One region of the Streptomyces capparidis genome, then DNA from elsewhere that is predicted to be linked to it. Evidence: riboswitches for the same ligand, from Rfam matches in the RefSeq annotation. Region 1 holds a riboswitch; the other holds the start of a gene.
What was found. Region 1 has a riboswitch for thiamine pyrophosphate ahead of ACYVO2_RS02850 (purine-cytosine permease family protein). Riboswitches for the same ligand answer to the same signal wherever they lie in the genome.
Positions count from the first base shown of each region.

Region 2: another riboswitch for thiamine pyrophosphate. It lies ahead of thiO (glycine oxidase ThiO); the one in region 1 lies ahead of ACYVO2_RS02850 (purine-cytosine permease family protein).

Region 1 covers NZ_BAAGTD010000002.1:181,117-190,578, forward strand. Annotated here, with positions in the region: gene ACYVO2_RS02830 (bifunctional DNA primase/polymerase) at 323-1,066, shown strand; gene ACYVO2_RS02835 (DUF5926 family protein) at 1,911-2,888, opposite strand; gene ACYVO2_RS02840 (ATP-binding protein) at 3,102-3,686, opposite strand; gene ACYVO2_RS02845 (glycerophosphodiester phosphodiesterase family protein) at 3,827-4,702, opposite strand; gene ACYVO2_RS02850 (purine-cytosine permease family protein) at 4,707-6,101, opposite strand; TPP riboswitch at 6,095-6,206, opposite strand; gene ACYVO2_RS02855 (S1C family serine protease) at 6,539-7,849, shown strand; tRNA gene ACYVO2_RS02860 (tRNA-Ser) at 7,899-7,985, shown strand; gene ACYVO2_RS02865 (hypothetical protein) at 8,111-8,563, shown strand.
Region 2 covers NZ_BAAGTD010000015.1:132,046-141,507, reverse strand. Annotated here, with positions in the region: gene thiE (thiamine phosphate synthase) at 1-527, opposite strand, end outside; gene ACYVO2_RS14960 (Rv2175c family DNA-binding protein) at 524-889, opposite strand; gene ACYVO2_RS14955 (NAD(P)/FAD-dependent oxidoreductase) at 1,074-2,264, opposite strand; gene ACYVO2_RS14950 (hypothetical protein) at 2,340-2,696, opposite strand; TPP riboswitch at 2,745-2,858, shown strand; gene thiO (glycine oxidase ThiO) at 2,855-4,111, shown strand; gene thiS (sulfur carrier protein ThiS) at 4,108-4,326, shown strand; gene ACYVO2_RS14935 (thiazole synthase) at 4,335-5,129, shown strand; gene pknB (Stk1 family PASTA domain-containing Ser/Thr kinase) at 5,317-7,299, shown strand; gene ACYVO2_RS14925 (deoxyribonuclease IV) at 7,346-8,206, shown strand; gene ACYVO2_RS14920 (TetR family transcriptional regulator) at 8,244-8,831, opposite strand; gene ACYVO2_RS14915 (aldo/keto reductase) at 8,858-9,462, opposite strand, start outside.

The DNA of each region.
Region 1 (9,462 bases):
GCCCGCGGGTACGTACGATGGTGAGGGGTGCGGAGGGGAAGTCGCAGTACAGCCCCTCATCCGTTGGACGGAACCAGGTGGGCCGCTGACGCGTCCCACACCTCGATGCGCCATGCTCTACAGGCGCCACCGGACGAACAGGCAACCTCGTGTGATCCCCCGGGTGGTCGGCTGCGAAACACCCAGCGGGAAGACGGCAGCCATCCGCTACCCTGCGCCACCCCGCGCCATGTTCCACGCTCGGTGGCCGACGTGATGCGCTGCCCGGTGGACGGTGGTGTACGTGCAGGTCCTTGAGCGCTAACGGAAAGGACGAGCGCAGATGCGCGAGATCCTCGTAAGGCGACGCAGGAACAGGTCGGCGCTGCTGAACGCGGCGCTCATATGCGCCGAGCACTGGCAGTGGCCGGTGGTGCCCGGAGCCGGTCTGCAACCCCAGCCGCGCCGGGCGCGTCGTGGTGGTGTCCGCTCGCTGTTCGGCAGGTTCGGCGCCCTCTCGGCGTCCGCCCGTGAGGCGGGTGAGAGCCCGGCGGCCCCGCCGCCCGCGGTGTGCGCCTGCCCCCGCCCGGACTGCGCGGTCCCGGGCGCCCACCCCCACGACCCGGGGCTGCTGGCGGCCACCAGCGACCCCCGGATGGTCCGCTGGTGGTGGACCAACCGTCCGAGTGCGCCGATCGTCCTGGCCACCGGCACCAAGGCCGCCGCGGTGAGCCTGCCGGCCCTGGCCGGGGCCCGGGCGCTGGCCGCGTTCGACCGCGCCGGGGTGCGGCTGGGCCCGGTCACCGCCTCGCCGACCCGCTTCACCCTCCTGGTCCGGCCCTACGCGCTGGAGGAACTGGGGGAGCTGCTCGAGCAGCACGAGTGGGTGCCGACGTCGCTGCGCTACCACGGCAGCGGGGGGTACGTGGTGCTGCCGCCGTCCACCACGGGTGCCGGAGCGGTCAAGTGGGTGCGCCCGCCGGTGGCGCGCAGCGCGGCGCCGTGGCTGCCCACGATCACCACGGTGATCAACACGCTGGTCGCGGTGAGCTCCAGCGAACCGGACGGCAGCCGCCTGGCGTACTGAGCCCGCCGGGGCGCCTCCGCATGCCGGGGGCGCGCCGGCGGGTGTCCGGCCGGTGGCCGGCGCCGCCCCGAGCGGGCGCCGGCGGCCGTCGGCGTCCCGGGGCCCCGCCGCGCGAGGTACCGGCGCCCGGGCGGGGCCGTTCCGCGACGCCGTGGCCGTCCGGCGGGAACGGGACGCGGCCGGGATCGGAGCCGGGCATCGGAGCCGGGGACGTTCGCCGCGCCGAAAACACCGCGGAACTCGAGGCGGCCTCGGCAAAGGCGCCTGTGAGGCAAAAGCGGTTCGGCGCGGTGTCGAGTACCGCTACTCCTAATGGCGCTCGCGCGGCGTTTCGCCGTTTCCACGGGTGACGCTCTCGGATACCTCGGTTCCCGCACGAGTGCCGCTCGCGGGGACGGGCCCGATGGGAAAGCGGTCCGCCGCCGGGACCGGGCTCGTCGATACGGGGCAGGGGCGGCGCCGACCGCGCGGGGGCGGCGCGGCGGCCGCCCGTTGCCCCAGAGGCAAAAAAGGCCCGATCGCTGGCGACGGGGGATGCACCAGCGACCGGGCTGTTAAAACGGTAACAAGAGATCGCCCGTTCGCAAATTCAGAGAGGGCACTTTTTAGGTCGAATTCGTGTCCGAGAGCGCGGTTGTGACCGGAGTCACGTCCCGAGCATCGAAAAACCGGCGGTCGGAATTCCTCTTTGGTACGCACGGTGCAGCCATGGCCTTGGATTTCCGCATGGGCCGGGTACGGTCCGCACCGCGTCCGGCACCGTGTCCGGCACCGCGTCCGGTATCGCGGACGCCGGGCCGCGGGGCCCGGCGCCTCCGGCGGTCCCGACCGGACGCGGACCGGTTCAGCTCAGGGTGATCTGCCGGTTCGCCAGACCGTTGCGGGCCTTGCGCTCCTCCGCGGTCAGCGGCGCGTCCACGGCCAGGGCCTCCCCGAGCCGCTCGGCGAACGCGGCGGCGGGCTTCTCCACCTCGTCCGCCTCCATCGACACCGGCAGGTCCCACACCGGCACCACGAGCCCGTGCGCCCGGAACGAGCCCACCAGGCGGGTGCCCTCGCCCAGGCCCGACGCCCCCGCGGCGTGCAGCCGGGCGAGCGCGTCCAGCAGGCCCTCCTCCGGGTGCGGGGTCACCCAGCGCAGGTGGTTCTTCTCCGGCGTGCGGCACCAGTAGGCGGCCTCCACCCCGGACAGGCGCACGGTGGGGATCGCGGCCGCGTTCGCTCGTTCGAGGGACGCGGCGACCTCGCCGGTGGCCGCCTCGGCGTTCTCCAGCCAGAACTCGAACCCGGTGTGCACCACCGGCTCGAACGGCGCGGAGAGGTCGATCAGGTCCTGGAGGCGGGGCCCGTCCGCGGCCGGGCGCTCCACGCCGACCGGGGTGCCGGGCTCGGCGGTGAGCGCCCGCTGGAGGGTGCCCGCCAGGTCCCGGCTGATGTCGCCGGACGCGGCGTCGTTCTGAAGGCCGACCAGCACCACGCCGTTGTCCCGCCGCAGCGCGGGCCAGGCCAGCGGCAGCACCGTGGCGAGGGTGACGGATGTCACTCCGTCCGGCAGCCCGGAGGCCAGGGTCAGCTTCGCCGTCGCCGCGGGCACCAGCTCGCGCATCGCCACCCAGTCGCACTCACCGGGCAGCCCCTCGAACGGACGGCGCACCAGCTCCTGTGCCGCGTGCGCGGCCTCGCGCCCGTGGCAGGCCTTGTACCGGCGGTTCGACCCGCACGGGCAGGGCTCCCGCGCGCCGACGACCGGGATGTCGGCGCCGTCGCGCACGGGCGCGGTCCGCGTTCCGCGGGCCTTGGTGTTCTGCCGCTTCTTGGCCATGACTGGTCTTCTCCTGGTGCGGATACGGTTCCGCCCGGAGCCTATTGGCCCGCCGGTGCCACCGCCCAGTTGTCACCGCGCCCCGGAACGGCTCCGTCCCGCGGATGGCGGCACCCCCCGGCGCTGCTCGGCGGTTCCTCGCCACACCTGAGGCCCGCGCCGCTGCGGCACCGCCGCCGGACCGCGTCCGTCGTGCTGCCCGCGACCGCCGTCCTAGTCGAACTCCAGCGACGCGCCCATCCGCGCCACCCCGTACCCGTCCACGAACCCCCGCGAGAAGCCCTCCCGGCGGGCGTGGCGGGCGCGGATGGGCAGCACGGCCCACACCGTCACCTCGCCCGGCGCGTCCCGCACCCCCCACTGGAGGGCGAGCTCCCCGACGATGCCGAGGCCGCGCCCGCCCCGCGCGGTCAGGGAGGGGCTGGAGGGCCTGGGCCGGGTGGGCCCGCCGCCGTCCGTCACCTCAAGGGTGAGCAGCCCGTCCACGTCGATGTGCCACGCGACCTTGACCACGCCCTGCTCGGCGTGGCCGTCCCACTCCGCGCCCTGCACCTCGGCGGGCACCTGACCGGGACCGTGCCCGTTCTGCGTCCTTCCGTACAGCGGACGGGCGTGCCGCGCCGAGTTGCTGAGCAGTTCCGAAAGGATCAGCACCGCGTCGTCCACCACCGGGTCCGCCGCGCCCTGCCGGAGCAGGTCGTCGCGCAACCGCCGCCGTGCCCGCCCCACGCCCGCCGGGCCATGGGGCAGGGACATGATCGAGGACGTCGGTACCTCCTGGGCCACCACCACCGCCACCCCCGGAACCTCCTTCACCCCACGCCACGGGATGGATGCCCGGCCCATCGAGGAAGGAAACGACCCTGTCGGGAACAACTGGATCAGATCAGGCGATCGAACACGGTCCGAACGCGCCCGCGCACTACCAGTGAGCGTGGTCAGAGGCGCCCGAGTTGCTCCAGTACCTTCCGGGGACGGTTGGTGATGATCGCCTCCACGCCCTGGCGCACGCACAGCTCGACGTCGTCCGGGTCGTCCACGGTCCACACGTGCACCCGCTGCCCGGCCCGGTGCAGCCGCGCGACGTAGCCGGGGTGCGCGCGCAGCAGCCGGATGCTGGGCCCGGCGACGCGGACTCCGGGCGGGAGCCGCCCGTCGCGGTAGCGCGGCGAGAGGTACGTCATCAGGAACACGGTCGGCAGGTCGGGCGCGCCCGCGAGGACGCGGCGCAGGGAGCGCGCTGAGAAGCTCATCACCCGCACCCGCGAGGGCTCCCCCGGCCGCGGGCGGTCGAGCCCGAACCGGCGCAGCAGCTCCAGCAGCCGCTCCTCGACCTGCCCGGCCCACCGGGTGGGGTGCTTGGTCTCCACGGCCAGTTCCACCCGGCGGTCGGCGTCCACGACCAGTTCCAGCAGCCGCTCCAGGGTGAGCACGGAGTGCCTGCGGCCGGTGCCGCCCGCGCCCGGGGTCTCGGCGCCGGTGGTCTCCACGCCCTCCCAGTCGTCGCCCGCGGACCGCTCGCCGCGCTCGGCCGCCTTCCACGAGCCGAAGTCCAGCGCGGCCAGGTCGGCGAGTTCGAGCGTCGAGACGGCGCCGCGGCCGTTGGAGGTGCGGTCGACCCGGCGGTCGTGGACGCACACCAGATGGCCGTCCGCGGTCAGCCGCACGTCGCACTCGAGCGCGTCGGCGCCGTCCTCGATCGCTTTCCGGTAGGCGGCCAGGGTGTGCTCGGGGGCGTCCTCCGAGGAGCCGCGGTGGGCGACGACGCGGATGGCGCCGCGGGCGCCGCCCGGGCCGGTGTACGCGGTAGTCACCGGGTCATCGTGCCACCGCCCGCCGCCGGACGGGGAAGGAGAGGGCCAGGGCCGCGACCGCGGCGACGACGAAGGAGAACAGGGACGCCGAGGTCCACTCGGTGGCGTGAATGCCCGTCAGTTCCTGGGCGCGGGCCCAGAACCGGGGCCAGAAGTCCGCCCAGCCGGTGAGTTGCGTGGGGTTGATGAGCTGGTACGTGGCGAAGCCGAGGGCCCAGGGGAGCAGCATCGCCCAGCGGGTCGGGGCCTGTTGCGACATGTCCCAGCCGCGCCGTCCCGTGCCGAGGAAGTAGTCGGCGGCGGTCACGGCGAACATCGGGACGAACACCGAACCGATCAGATAGAGGAACGACTCGTATGTGGAGAAGTCGTCCACCATCATCGCGAGCACGGTCACCAGCGTCCCGATCCCCAGGGTCAGGATCCGCCGGTCCACCCGGGGCAGCAGGTTGTGCAGGGACATCGCGGTGGAGTAGACGTTCGCGAACGACTGGTCCACCTCCCGCACCACCAGCACCAGGAAGAACACCCATCCCGCGGTCACACCGAGGAACGTGTCGAAGATCTTGTCCGTGTCCCCGCCCACCTGGAGCAGGGCGATCAGGCCCAGCAGGTAGCACCACACCTGCGCGGTGGAGTAGCCGACCAGCGTGCCCCAGAACGACCGGGCGGACGAGCGGGAGTGCCGGGTGTAGTCGGCGGCCATCGGCACGAACGACACCGCGACCGCGAGCGCGGAGTCCACGGCGGGCAGGAAGCCGTCCCAGGAGCCGTCGTTCAGCGGCGGGGTGTCCGCGCGCAGCAACTGGACGGTGAAGTAGAGCATCGCCACGCCCACGGCGACGGTCACGTACCGCCGCAGCAGCCGCACCGACCCCAGCGGCCGGATGGTCAGCGCGGTGGTGAGCACGCCGGCCAGCGCCACGTACAGCCAGTGCGGCCCGCGGCCGTCGGTCATCGCCTCCACGCCCATGGTGATCACGGTCAGCTCGAACACGCCCCAGCCGATGCACTGCACCACGTTCAGCACGGTCGGCAGGTACGAGAGGCGGGTGCCGAACAGGCCGCGCAGCAGCGCCATCGCGGGCGCGCCGGTGCGGGCGCCGAGCACGCCGGAGACGGCGAGCATGGCGGTGCCGAACAGGGTGCCGACCACGGTCGCGGTGAGCGCGGCGAGCAGGGACAACTGCGGGTGGCCGCTGGGGGTGAGCACCCAGGCGGCGCCGGAGAAGCCGAGCAGGCTCACCCCGAGGTTGGCCCAGAAGGCGGCCTGGTCGCGCAGGCCGAGGGGCCTGGGCGGCGCGGTGTCGAGGACCAGAGGAGCCTCGGCGTGCGCCGGGTCACTCGTACGGGTGGACGTGCGCGCGGAATCCTCGCGCGCCGATGACGGTGCCGTCACGACGGCTCTCTCCCTACGCCGGCATTACCCGGACAGGTTCAGGCGGTCGGCACGGTCTCCAAGTGCCCTCTCAGCCCGGTTCCCCGAGCTCCCGCGTGTGCGTTCGACCGGTGCATGGTAGGCGCTGTACAGGAGCCCGCCAAGCAGCGACGACCAGAAGATCCCAAAATAGGAACATTAACCGGAGATAAAGAAGACGCCCGCTCCGTGCCGGGACTGCTTACGGCGGTTCAACGCGGGATGAGAGAGGCTTGGGCACTGAAGGACGACGGAACAGTCCGGGACGCGGCGCCACCGAGCCGCCGCCCCGGCACGCGGAGCGGCCGTACGCCGGGCGACCGCCCCTACCACCGGCTGACTGTGCGACGAAGGAGACCGCTGTGAGCACCGAGCACGAGAACAGGCCGACGGGCGCCGGAGGGCCCGACCAGCCCGGCATGGACTCGACCGCGCAGTTCCCCGCCGCCGCGACCCCCGCCCCCAACCCCGCGGGCCCGCCGCCACCCCCCGGGTACGCCCCCGGCCCCGTCCACGGCTCCCCGTACGCCGCCCCGCCCACGGCCACCTTCCCCGGATGGCCGCAGGCGCCCGGCCACGGCGCGCACGGCGCCCCTCCCCGCCGCGGCCGCGGCGGCCTCGTCGCCCTGGTCGCGGCGGCCGCGCTGCTCGCGGGTGCCCTCGGCGGCGGCATCGGCTACGTGGCCGCCGACAGCTCCGACGGAGGCGGCGGCAGCACCACCGTGTCCACCTCCGCCGACCCGGCCGCCCTCAACCGCAAGCCGGACAGCGTGGCGGGCATAGCGAAGTCGGCCCTGCCGAGCGTCGTCACGATCAACGCCGAGGGCCAGGGCGAGAGCGGCACCGGCACCGGCTTCGTGTACGACAAGGAAGGCCACATCCTCACCAACAACCACGTCGTCGCCCCCGCCGCGGAGGGCGGCAAGCTCACCGTCACCTTCTCCGACGGCAAGCAGTACCGCGCCTCGGTGGTCGGCCGCGCCCAGGGCTACGACGTGGCCGTCATCAAGCTGGACGACCCCTCCGGCGTCAAGCTGACCCCGCTGCCGCTCGGCAACTCCGCGGAGGTCGTCGTCGGCGACCCCACCATCGCCATCGGCGCCCCCTTCGGCCTGTCCGGCACCGTCACCACCGGCATCGTCAGCGCCAAGAACCGCCCCGTCGCGGCCGGCGGCGGCGACGGCACGCAGCCGTCCTACATGAGCGCCATCCAGACCGACGCCTCCATCAACCCCGGCAACTCCGGCGGCCCCCTGCTGGACGGCTCCGGCCGGGTGATCGGCATCAACTCCGCGATCCGCCCCGCCGACAGCGGCAGCGATCCGTTCGGCGGCACCGAGCAGGGCGGCAGCATCGGCCTCGGCTTCGCCATCCCGATCAACCAGGCCAAGTGGGTCGCCGACACCCTGATCAGGACCGGCGAGCCGGTGTACGCGGTGATGGGCGTCCTGCGCAACGACGAGTACGACGGCAAGGGCGCCCAGATCTCCCCCGACTCCATCGACGGCACCCCCGCCATCACCCCCGGCGGCCCGGCGGCCCAGGCGGGCCTGAAGCCCGGCGACGTGATCACCAAGCTGAACGACACCCTGATCGAGAGCGGCCCGCAACTGGTCAGCGAGATCTGGACCTACAAGCCCGGCGACAAGGTGAAGGTCACCTACGAGCGCAACGGCCAGAGCCGCGAGGTGACCCTCACCCTCGGCGAAAGGAAGGGCGACAACCCCTGACCCCTACCGTTAGGCTGACCTCCGTGCCGTCACGGGCAGTGACGGCACTGGAGGGTTGCCCGAGCGGCCTAAGGGAACGGTCTTGAAAACCGTCGTGGCGGCGACGTCACCGTGGGTTCAAATCCCACACCCTCCGCAGGTAGGTGGCCCCTGACCAGCTCTATCGGTCGGGGGCCCACTTGCTTTCATCTAACTGTGGAGCACCGTCACTGCCTCTGGTTCACCGCACTAACGGGCACGTGACGGGCACGGGGAGTGTGGATGGCTGGGGCGTTGGAATGGCTCGCCGCGGGCGGTGGCATCGTCGGCGCAATCGGTGGTCCTGCGGGCCTCTGGGCAGCATGGCACCAGCATGTGCAGGAGAAACGGCGTCGTCAGGCGCCCCCTCCCGAGGTCGGCGATCTGCTGGCGCGACTTGCCTCGTCGGCGAAAGAAGTAGTCGCTGGCTACAAGGAACATGAGTGGTGGAGCGGCTCCGGTGTGCGAGACATCGAAAAGCGGCTCCGTGAGGTCTCGGTGTTGATCAGTGACGCTCAGCTATCTATGCAGATAGACAATGCCGTCAGATACCTGATGCTCGCTCGGCTCGCTGTCACCTTTGAGCAGTCCAGTCGAGAGGAAGTCGTGCGTCTGGTTCATGAGCAGGCTGAGTGCGCGGGGACGTGCGCAGAGTGGACGGAGAAGGCGATCAAGCGCTTTCAACAGCTCTCCTAGCCCTGAGCCGACCGCCTGGGTGACGTGACCCCGCAGTATGAAGTGAGTAGGTCCTGATCCCCGGTGGGGTTGGCTCGCGCCAGCGAGACGGCCCCTGCCTTGGTTCTCCCCGGTTGGTCGGCATCTTCGATGCACCCCGGAGGTTCTGGGGCCGCCACCTCCGGTGTCCCGCAGCGTGCCTTGCCAGGCTGGCGGTCCCAGGTTCTCCGGGGTACACCCGCAGGGTGCCGGCCTGCCGGGGAGGGCCAGGGCTTCCTCACCACCCGCCCAACCGCAGGGATCGGTTCCCCCTCCCTGGGCAGGCTCGGCCGGGGTCCGGGGCGGAGCCCCGCCGCCCACCCGCCCAACCTCCACCCGCCTCCTCCCGGTTTCCTTGTCGTGCCGCGCTGCTTGTCTCCCCCGGTTTCCGTGTCGGCGGTTGCGTGCCTGGTGCGTGTGTGCGGGATGCGTCGGCCACCCCGGTAGACCCGGCCTCGTACGGCCCGGTGTGACCGGCCCGGGGTTTCGGATCGGCGGGCCGGACCGGGGGTTGGGTGCTCCTGGTGGGGTCGGTGCCGGGGTTGGGCTGGGCAAAGCGTGAAGCGGGTTCCCCCCGTTGTCGTGTACGGGGGCGGGGCCGGGCGCGCGGGGCGGAGACAGGAGCGCGCCCGGCCCCGGCCCCCGGCCCGCCGGGCGGGCCGGGAGGTGGACCCGTAGCGACGGCGTGAGCCGGTTGCCCGGCCCGCACCGGACCCCGCCGGGAGGGAAGCACCCTGCTCGGGAAGGGCCGCCGGAAGAGGAGAAGCCCCGGGGGCGGGGCTCCGGGGCACGTCACGCGGGATCGGTCGAGACGGCGAGCGGCGGGCTTGCTGCCGCACCTTCCCCGCCACCGCGGCGGAGCCGACCACCCGCCCGAGCCG
Region 2 (9,462 bases), on a different contig from region 1:
CCGCCGATGGCGAACCAGGGCCTGGCCGGGGCCAGGCCCGCGGTGTACCGCAGCAGGTCCGGGCCAGGGGCGGGGCGGCCGGGCTTGGTCGGGGTCGGCCACACCGGGCCGACGCAGAAGTAGTCCACGCCGGGTTCGGCCACGGCCGCGTCCACCTCCGCCCGGGCGTGGGTGGACCGGCCGATCAGCATCCCCTCCCCGACGACGGCCCGTGCGGCGGGCACCGGCAGGTCGCCCTGGCCGAGGTGGAGCACGTCGGGGCCCGCGGCGTGGGCGACGTCCGCCCGGTCGTTGACCGCGAGCAGCCTGCCGTGGCGGCGGGCGGCCTCGGCGAACACCTCCAGGTGCGCCAGCTCCTCGCGGGCCTCCATGCCCTTGTCGCGGAGCTGGACGATGTCCACCCCGGCGGCCAGGACGGCGTCGAGGAACTCTGGCAGGTCGCCCTGCCGGGTGCGGGCGTCGGTGCACAGGTAGAGCAGGGCGCCGGCGAGCCGTTCGCGCCGGGTGCCGGCCCTCCCGTCGCTCACAGGGCGAGCGCCTGGGCGCGGCGCTTCACCTCGGTGCCCCGGTTCTCCCGCAGGGCCCGCACGGGCGTTCCCGGGAGGGTGGGGTCCTCGGTGAACAGCCACTCCAGGGCCTCCTCGTCGCTGAACCCGTCGTCCTTGAGGAGGGTCAGCGTTCCGGTGAGGCCCTTGACGATCCTGCCTTCGCCGATGAACTCGGCGGGGACGTGCAGCGCGCGGTTCTCGCCCCGGCGCACGGCGATGAGCAGGCCTTCCTTGACCATTTGCCGCACCCTCGTCACCTCCACGTCCAGCCGCTCCGCGATGTCGGGGAGGGTCAGCCAGGAGCCCACGAGTGCGTCAAGCTTCGCGTCGATCTCGGTCACGAAACAAGCGTGCCATCCCGGTGGGACATCCGGGTACTCACGACCCCCGCCCGTCCGGGCGAGACGGAGGCGCGGGGACCGCGCGGGGCGCGGAAGGGGCACGACGGGAAGACGCGGCGCGCCGCCGCGGGGGCGGGGCGGGGGCCCCGCCCCGTTGCCGTGCCGCCGCCGGGGAGGCGGGGTCTCAGGCCACCGCGGACTTCAGGGGGACGGAGGCGTCGGCGAGGAGGGGCCGGGCCATCGCGGCGCCCTTCTCGATCAGCTTGCGGCCCTGCGCCAGGTCGCGGGGGCGGCCCACCGCCAGCAGGGCGGCCAGCACCCCGTCCCGCAGCCAGCACACCGACCACGCCGCCTCGCCCGGGTCGCCGCGCCACACCAGCTCGTCCGCCGCCGAGTGGTGCCCGGCGTACTGGACGAAGCGGCCGAACTGCTCCGACCAGAAGTACGGCACCGGGTCGTACGCCGTCTCGGCGCCGAGCACGTTCGCCGCCACCGCCTTGGGCCCCTGCACCGCGTTGTCCCAGTGGTGGACCAGCAGCCGGGTGCCGTACCTGGCCGAGGGGAAGGAGGCGCAGTCGCCGACGGCGAACACGTCGGGCGCGGTGGTGCGCAGCCGGTCGTCGGCGAGGACGGACCCGTCGGGCCCGAGCGCCACCCCCGAGCCCTCCAGCCAGGCGGTGGCGGGCCGCGCCCCGATGCCGACCACGACGGCGTCGGCGGGCAGCCGCCGCCCGTCGGCGAGCAGCACCGAGCCGACCTCGACGGACCGCACCGCCACCCCGGTGATCAGCTCCGCCCCGGCCTCGGCGTACCAGGGCCGCATCCGCTCCCCGACCTCACCGGGCAGCGCCCCGGCGAGCGGGGTCGGCGCCGCCTCCACGACGGTGACCGGGCACCCGGCCTGCCGCGCCGCCGTGGCGAACTCGGCCCCGATCCACCCGGCGCCCACCACCACGGCCCGGTCGCCCCGCTCCAGCACGGGCCGCAGCGCGACCGCGTCGTCGAGGGTGCGCAGCACATGGACGCCGGGCGCGGCCCCGCTGCCGGGCAGCAGCAGCGGCTCCGCTCCGGTGGCCACCACCAGGCGGTCGTACTCGACGGGGCCCGCGTCGGTGAGCAGGGTGTGCTCGGCGGGCCGCAGCTCCACGGCGCGGCGGCCGAGCAGCAGCTCCACGTCCAGGGCGGCGAAGTCCACGTCGAACGCGGAGCTCTCGGCGGTGCCGAGCAGCAGCCCCTTGGACAGCGGCGGCCGGTCGTACGGCGGGTGGGTCTCGTCACCGGCCAGGGTCAGCCGCCCGGTGAATCCCTGTTCGCGCAGGCACACCGCCGTCTGCACCCCGGCCATCCCGGCTCCGACCACCACGACCCGCCGCATCCGCACTCCTCGTCCAAGCCATCGACAGACACTTCCCAGCAACCGGGGGCCGCGGGTGCGCCGCCCTCGGGACGATCACCGGCAGTCGGCCGCCGCGTCCACCTGCTCCACGACGCTGGTGCCGCTGCCCTCCTGGGACTCCCACTCCCAGGTCTCCTCCAGCCGCAGCCTGCCGTCCGGGAGCTCCACCACGGTGCTCACGCAGTGCCCCGACGAGGTGCCCCCGTCGGTGCGCAGTTGCACGTAGCGGAAGTCGAGGCGGTCGCCCTGCCTGGTGCCCACCAGATACCCCCGCTCGATCGAGCCACCCTCGTACGAGGCCCAGATCCGCCCGTCCGCCTCCCGGTAGCGGAAGCGGGTGAGCGTGCCGACCTCACCGCCCTCGGGGTCGGCCACGGGGGCGAGGACGAGTCCGTCGAGTGAGCGGGTCACGGAGGGCTCCGGGGGTGCGGTCGGCGGCAGGGGCTAGGCTGGGCAGGGTAGAGCACACGCGGGAGCCCGGACTCGACCGGGCTGAGAGTGGGGCTGGGCGGCCCCTGACCGTACGAACCTGATCCGGGTCATGCCGGCGAAGGGAGGGCACGTTCGTCATGCGATCCTCCGGTGGGGCGCCGCACCCGGACGTGGTGGTGGTCGGCGGCGGGGTCGTCGGCCTGGTCACCGCGTGGCGGGCGGCACAGGGCGGCCTGCGGGTGGCGGTGGTGGACCCGGAGCCGGGCGGCGGCGCGGCGCGGGTCGCGGCGGGCATGCTGGCCCCGGTCACCGAACTCCAGTACGGGGAGCAGACGCTGCTGCGGCTGAACCTGGCGTCGGCGGAGCGCTTCCCCTCGTTCGTCGCCGAGCTGGAGGAGGCGTCCGGCTACGACTGCGCGTACCGGGCGTGCGGCACGCTGGCGGTGGCGCTGGACGCCGACGACCGGGCGGAGCTGCGGGAGCTGCACGCGTTCCAGACCTCCCTCGGCCTGTCCGCGCAGTGGCTGACCGGCCGCGAGTGCCGCCGCCTGGAGCCGATGCTGGCCCCGGGGGTGCGCGGCGGGCTGCGGGTGGACGGCGACCACCAGGTGGACCCCCGCAGGATGGCGCACGCCCTGGTGCTGGCCTGCGAGCGGGCCGGGGTGGAGCTGGTCCGCGCCGCGGCGGCCGGGGTGCGGGTGAGCGGGGACCGGGCCACGGGGGTGGTGCTCGCGGACGGCTCCGTGCTGGCCGCGGACCGCACCGTCGTGGCGGCGGGCAGCCGCAGCGACCGCCTGGCGGGGCTGCCCGCGGAGGTGGTGCCGCCGGTGCGCCCGGTGAAGGGGCAGGTGCTGCGGCTGCGGATCCCGGCGCCGTTCGCCCCGTTCCTGTCCCGCTCGGTGCGGGCGGTGGTGCGCGGCGGGCACGTCTACCTGGTGCCGCGGGCCGACGGGGAGCTGGTGATCGGGGCGACCTCCGAGGAGCTGGGGGACGACACCACGGTCACCGCGGGCGGCGTGTACGAGCTGCTGCGCGACGCGCACGAGCTGGTGCCCGGCATCACGGAGCTGCCGCTGGCCGAGACCTGCGCGGGCCTGCGGCCGGGCTCCCCCGACAACGCCCCGCTGCTCGGGCCGACCGCGCTGCCGGGGCTGCTGCTGGCCACCGGGCACCACCGCAACGGCATCCTGCTGACCCCGGTCACCGGAGACGTGATGGCCCGGATCCTCACCACCGGCGAGGTGCCCGAGCTGGCCCGCCCCTTCTCCCCCGGGCGCTTCCCCGCCGCCGTCCCCCGCCGGGCGGAGCGCGCGCCCGCCCGGGCGGGGCACGCCGCGGGGCGGGCCCCCGAGCAGTCCGACGCGCATTCCGACGAGCGGAAGGTTGCCCCATGACCTCGACCGTCACCGTGTCCGTCTCCGTCAACGGAGAGCCCCGCGACGTCCCCGGGGGCACCACCCTCGACCGGCTCGTCGCCGCACTGACCACGGCGCCGTCCGGCGTCGCCGCCGCCGTCAACGAGGCCGTGGTGCCCCGGGGCCGGTGGGCGGCGACGACCCTGCGGGACGGCGACCGCGTCGAGGTCCTCACCGCGGTCCAGGGAGGCTGAGCACCACCATGGCGGACGACCCGCTGACCATCGCAGGCACCACCTTCGCCTCCCGGCTGATCATGGGCACGGGCGGCGCGCCCAGCCTGGACGTGCTGGAGCGCGCGCTGCTGGCCTCCGGCACCGAGCTGACCACCGTCGCCATGCGCCGGGTGGACCCCACCGTCAAGGGCTCGGTGCTCGGGGTGCTGCGGCGCAACGGCATCCAGGTGCTGCCCAACACCGCCGGGTGCTTCACCGCGGGCGAGGCCGTGCTGACGGCGCGGCTGGCCCGGGAGGCGCTGGGCACCGACTGGGTGAAGCTGGAGGTCGTCGCGGACGAGCGCACCCTGCTGCCGGACCCGGTGGAGCTGCTGGACGCGGCGGAGACGCTGGTGGACGACGGGTTCACCGTGCTGCCGTACACCAACGACGACCCGGTGCTGGCGCGGAAACTGGAGGACGTGGGCTGCGCCGCGGTGATGCCGCTGGGCTCCCCGATCGGCTCGGGGCTCGGCATCCGCAACCCGCACAACTTCCAGTTGATCGTGGAGCGCGCCGGCGTCCCGGTGATCCTGGACGCCGGGGCGGGCACCGCGTCCGACGTGGCGTTCGCGATGGAGCTGGGCTGCGACGCGGTGATGCTGGCGTCCGCGGTCACCCGCGCCCAGGAGCCGGTGCTGATGGCGGAGGCGATGCGGCACGCCGTGGACGCGGGCCGGCTGGCGCGGCGCGCGGGCCGGATTCCCCGCCGCCACCACGCGGAGGCGTCCTCCCCGGTGGCGGGCCTGGCCCACCTGGACCCGGAGCGGCCGGCGTTCTGAGGGCGGGCCCGGCCGGGCTCTCCCCCCGGACACCGGCGCGCGCGGAGCACTGACTTCGCCGCGCCCCGACACGGTGTGACCGCAACGGCGACGTCACGGTTCCGGCACAGATCACCGACCTGCCCCGCGAGCCCCTGCGGCGCGGCGTGCCGGGAACCCCCCGGCTCGTAGACTCCGTGACGTGGATATGACGGCGCAGGACCCGTCTCCCTCCTTCGGCGGCGGGGGAGACCCGCTCGTCGGGCGGACGCTCGACGGGCGCTACCGGGTCGAGGGGCGGATCGCCGGCGGAGGCATGGCCACGGTCTACCGGGCCGTCGACACACGCCTGGACCGGGTGCTGGCGCTGAAGGTGATGCACCCGCAGTTGGCCGCGGAGCCTGGCTTCGTGGAGCGGTTCATCCGCGAGGCGAAGGCCGTCGCCCGCCTGTCCCACCCGAACGTCGTCGGCGTCCACGACCAGGGCACGGACGGCGAATGGGTGTTCCTGGCGATGGAGTACGTCTCCGGGTGCACGCTGCGCGACGTGCTGCGCGGCCGCGGCGCCCTGCACCCGCGGGCCGCGCTGGACATCCTCGAGCCGGTGCTCGCCGCCCTCGGCGCCGCGCACCGCTCCGGTCTGGTGCACCGTGACGTGAAGCCGGAGAACGTCCTGATCGGCGACGACGGGCGGGTGAAGGTCGCCGACTTCGGCCTGGTGCGGGCGGTGGGCACGATCACGTCCACCTCCGCGGAGACCGTGATCGGCTCCGTGCCCTACCTGTCCCCCGAGCAGATCCAGCAGCGCACCGTGGACGCCCGCACGGACGTGTACGCGTGCGGGGTGCTGCTGTACGAGATGCTCACCGGCTCCCGGCCGCACGACGGCGAGCACGCCATGCAGGTGATGTACAAGCACGTCAACGAGGACGTGCCCGCGCCGTCGGCGAAGGTGCCGGGGCTCGCCGCCGAGCTGGACGGCCTGGTGGCCCGGTCCACCGCCCGCGAGCCGGGGCGGCGCCCGAAGGACGCGGCCGAGATGCTGCTGCTCCTGCGCGCGACCCGCCGGGCCCTCACCGACGAGGAGCTGGACGTCGAGCCGCCCGCCACCGCCGTGGCCACCGCCGTCGTGGGCGCCGGGGAGGAAGCGGCCCGCACCACCCGGCTGCGCCGCCCGGCCGGGGACGCGCTGAACCGCACCTCCAGGCTCCAGCTCCCGCCGGAGCCGGCCGGCCCCGGGACCCCGCCCGCCGACCCTCCCGCGGGGCCGCCGCCCGTGTCGTGGCTGCGGCGGCCGTGGCTGCGGCCGGGGCGCGCGGCGCTGACGATCACGGCGGTGGTGGCCGTGGTGGCGGGCGTCGCCGCGCTGGTGTGGTTCGTCGGCCTGGGCCGCTACACCACCACCCCGAGCCTGCTGGGCAAGTCCAAGGCGACCGCCGAGCACCAACTGGAGCAGGACGGGCTGAAGGCGCGGATCACGGAGGTGTTCAGCGAGAGCATCCCCGTGGACAAGGTCGTCTCCACGGACCCGGCGCAGGGCGAGCGGATCCGCGAGGGCGGCACGGTCACGGTGGCCGTGTCCAAGGGGCCGGAGCGCCTCGCGGTGCCCGCGGTGAAGGGCGAGAAGCGCAAGGACGCGGAGCGGCTGATCGAGGAGGCCCGGCTGACGGTCGGCACCGCCAAGCTGGCGTTCAGCGAGGAGGTGGACGAGGGCCGGGTGATCCGCACCGACCCGGCGGCGGGCAGCCGGGTCAAGCCGGACGCCCCGGTGTCGCTGGTGATCAGCAAGGGCCGCCCGGTGGACGTGCCGGACCTGGTCGGGCTCACGCTGGACGAGGCGCAGGACGAGCTGTCGGCGGCGGGGCTGGAGATGCGGACGTCCTCGCGGAAGGTGTTCTCCGACGAGGTGGACGAGGGCTCGGTGGTCCTCCAGTCGCCCGGCGAGGGGCGCCGGCTGGCCAAGGGCGCGCAGGTGACCGTGACGCTGTCCAAGGGGCCGCAGTTGTTCGAGGTGCCGGACGTGAAGGGCAAGAAGGAGGGCGAGGCCCGCGAGATCCTCGAGGAGGCGGGCTTCGAGGTGGACGTGTTCGACGCGCTGCCGGTGTTCGGCGACAACAAGGTGTGGCGGCAGTCGCCGGGCGGGGGCTCCCAGAAGCCCAAGGGCACCACGATCGACCTGACCGTGCGGTGAGGCCGCCGGTGCGGGGTCGCGGCGCCGATCTGGCATCCTCGGAGCGGTGAGCACCGAGCACCTCCGCAACCCCGTCGGCGGCCATGTCCCCGTGGCCGGCGGCCTGGCCGCCACCGGCCTGTCCTACGCCGACGCCGTCGCCGCCGAGGCCGTCCAGGTCTTCGTCGCCAACCCGCGCGGCTGGGCGACCCCGCCCGGCGACCCCCGCCAGGACGCGCTGTTCCGCGAGCGGGGCGTCCCCGCGTACGTCCACGCCCCCTACCTGATCAACTTCGGCTCCCACACCCCGGAGACGGTCACCCGCTCGGTGGAGTCGCTGCGCCACTCGCTGCTGCGGGCCCGGGACATCGGGGCGGCCGGGGTGGTCGTGCACACCGGCTCGGCCACCGGGGGCGTGCCGAGGCAGGCGGCGCTGGAGCAGGTGGGGCGGCATCTGCTGCCGCTGGTGCGGGAGGTGCTGGAGGAGGACGGCGCGCCGTGGCTGCTGCTGGAGCCCACCGCGGGGCAGGGCGCCTCGCTGTGCTCCCGGGTGGAGGAGCTGGGCCCGTACCTCGACGTCCTGGACCGGCACCCGAGGGTCGGGGTGTGTCTGGACACCTGCCACGCGTTCGCGGCCGGGCACGACCTGGCGGCGCCGGGCGGGGTGAAGGAGACGCTGGACGCGCTGGTGGCCGCGGTCGGGGAGGGCCGGCTGAAGCTGATCCACGCCAACGACTCCAAGGACGTGGCGGGGGCGCGGAAGGACCGCCACGAGAACATCGGCGCCGGCCACATCGGCGGCGCCGCGTTCGCCGACCTGTTCGCCCACCCCGCCACCGAGGGCGTGCCGCTGACCATCGAGACCCCGGGCCCGAAGGAGCGGCACGCCGCCGACATCGCCACCCTCAAGCGGCTGCGCCTGCCGTGAGGGGCGAGGGCCCGGCCCCGCCGCGGCGGGGCCGGGCCTACCGGCGCAGCGCCCGCACGAGCAGGTTCAGCAGGGCGGTGAAGTCCGCGTCGACGCCGGGGGTGTGCCAGTCCTGGGAGTGGGCGGGGTGGTGGTAGCGGTCGGTGGCGTCGAAGACCGCGCGCGCGGTGGCCTCGGTGTCGGCGAACACGGCGAACGCGCCCTGCTGCGCCCCCTCCCGGATGATCGCCGCGAGCTGCCCGACGAGGGCGGCCCGGTGCCGGTCCACCACCGTGCTGCTCTCGCCGACCAGCACCATGTACGTGGCGAACAGCTCCGGGTCGTCCCCGACCAGGCGCCGCTTGGCGGCGAACAGCTCCGTCAGCCAGCGCCGCAGCCGCCGCTCCGGCTCCCCGGGCCCCGCCGCGACGCCCCCGAGGGACGTCACGGTCCGCTCCAGCCAGCGCTGGGTGACCGCCTCGCGCAGCGCCGCCTTGGTGCGGAAGTGGCGGTAGACGCTGCCGTGGCTCACGCCGAGCGCGCGGGCCACGTCCACCACGGTGGCCTTGGCGGGGCCGTGGCGGCGCAGCACCTCCTCGGTCGCCTCGAGGATGCGCTCGGCGGTCAGCGGCTCGGTCGTGGCCATGGGGATGACCGTACCCGGCGCCGCGGTCAGCGCTCGCTGTCGAGAAGCGCCATCTGGTCCTCCGGGTAGCGGTCGCCCGCGGCGGCCCCGGCCGGCACGGCCTCCTCGACGGCGGCGAAGTCGGCGTCCTCCAGCGTGACCTCCAGGGCGCCGAGCGCCTCGCTCAGCCGGTCGCGGCGGCGGGCCCCGACCAGCGGCACGATGTCCTCGCCGCGGGAGAGCACCCAGGCGATGGCGATCTGGGCGACGGTGACGCCCTTGCGCTCGGCGATGCCGCGCAGCGCGTCGGCGAGGTCCAGGTTGCGCTGGAGGTTCTCGCCCTGGAAGCGCGGCGAGTGGGAGCGGAAGTCGTCGGCACCCAACTGCCGGTCCCGGCCGAAGTGGCCGGAGAGGAGGCCGCGGGAGAGCACGCCGTAGGCGGTGACGGCGATGCCGAGCTCCCGGGTGGCGGGCAGGATCCGCTTCTCGATGCCGCGGTCGAACAGCGAGTACTCGATCTGCACGTCCACGATCGGCGCGGTGGCGGCGGCGCGGCGGATGGTGTCGGCGCCGACCTCGGACAGGCCGATGTGGCGCACGTGCCCGGCCTCGACGAGTTCGGCGATGGCGCCGACGGTCTCCTCGATGGGCA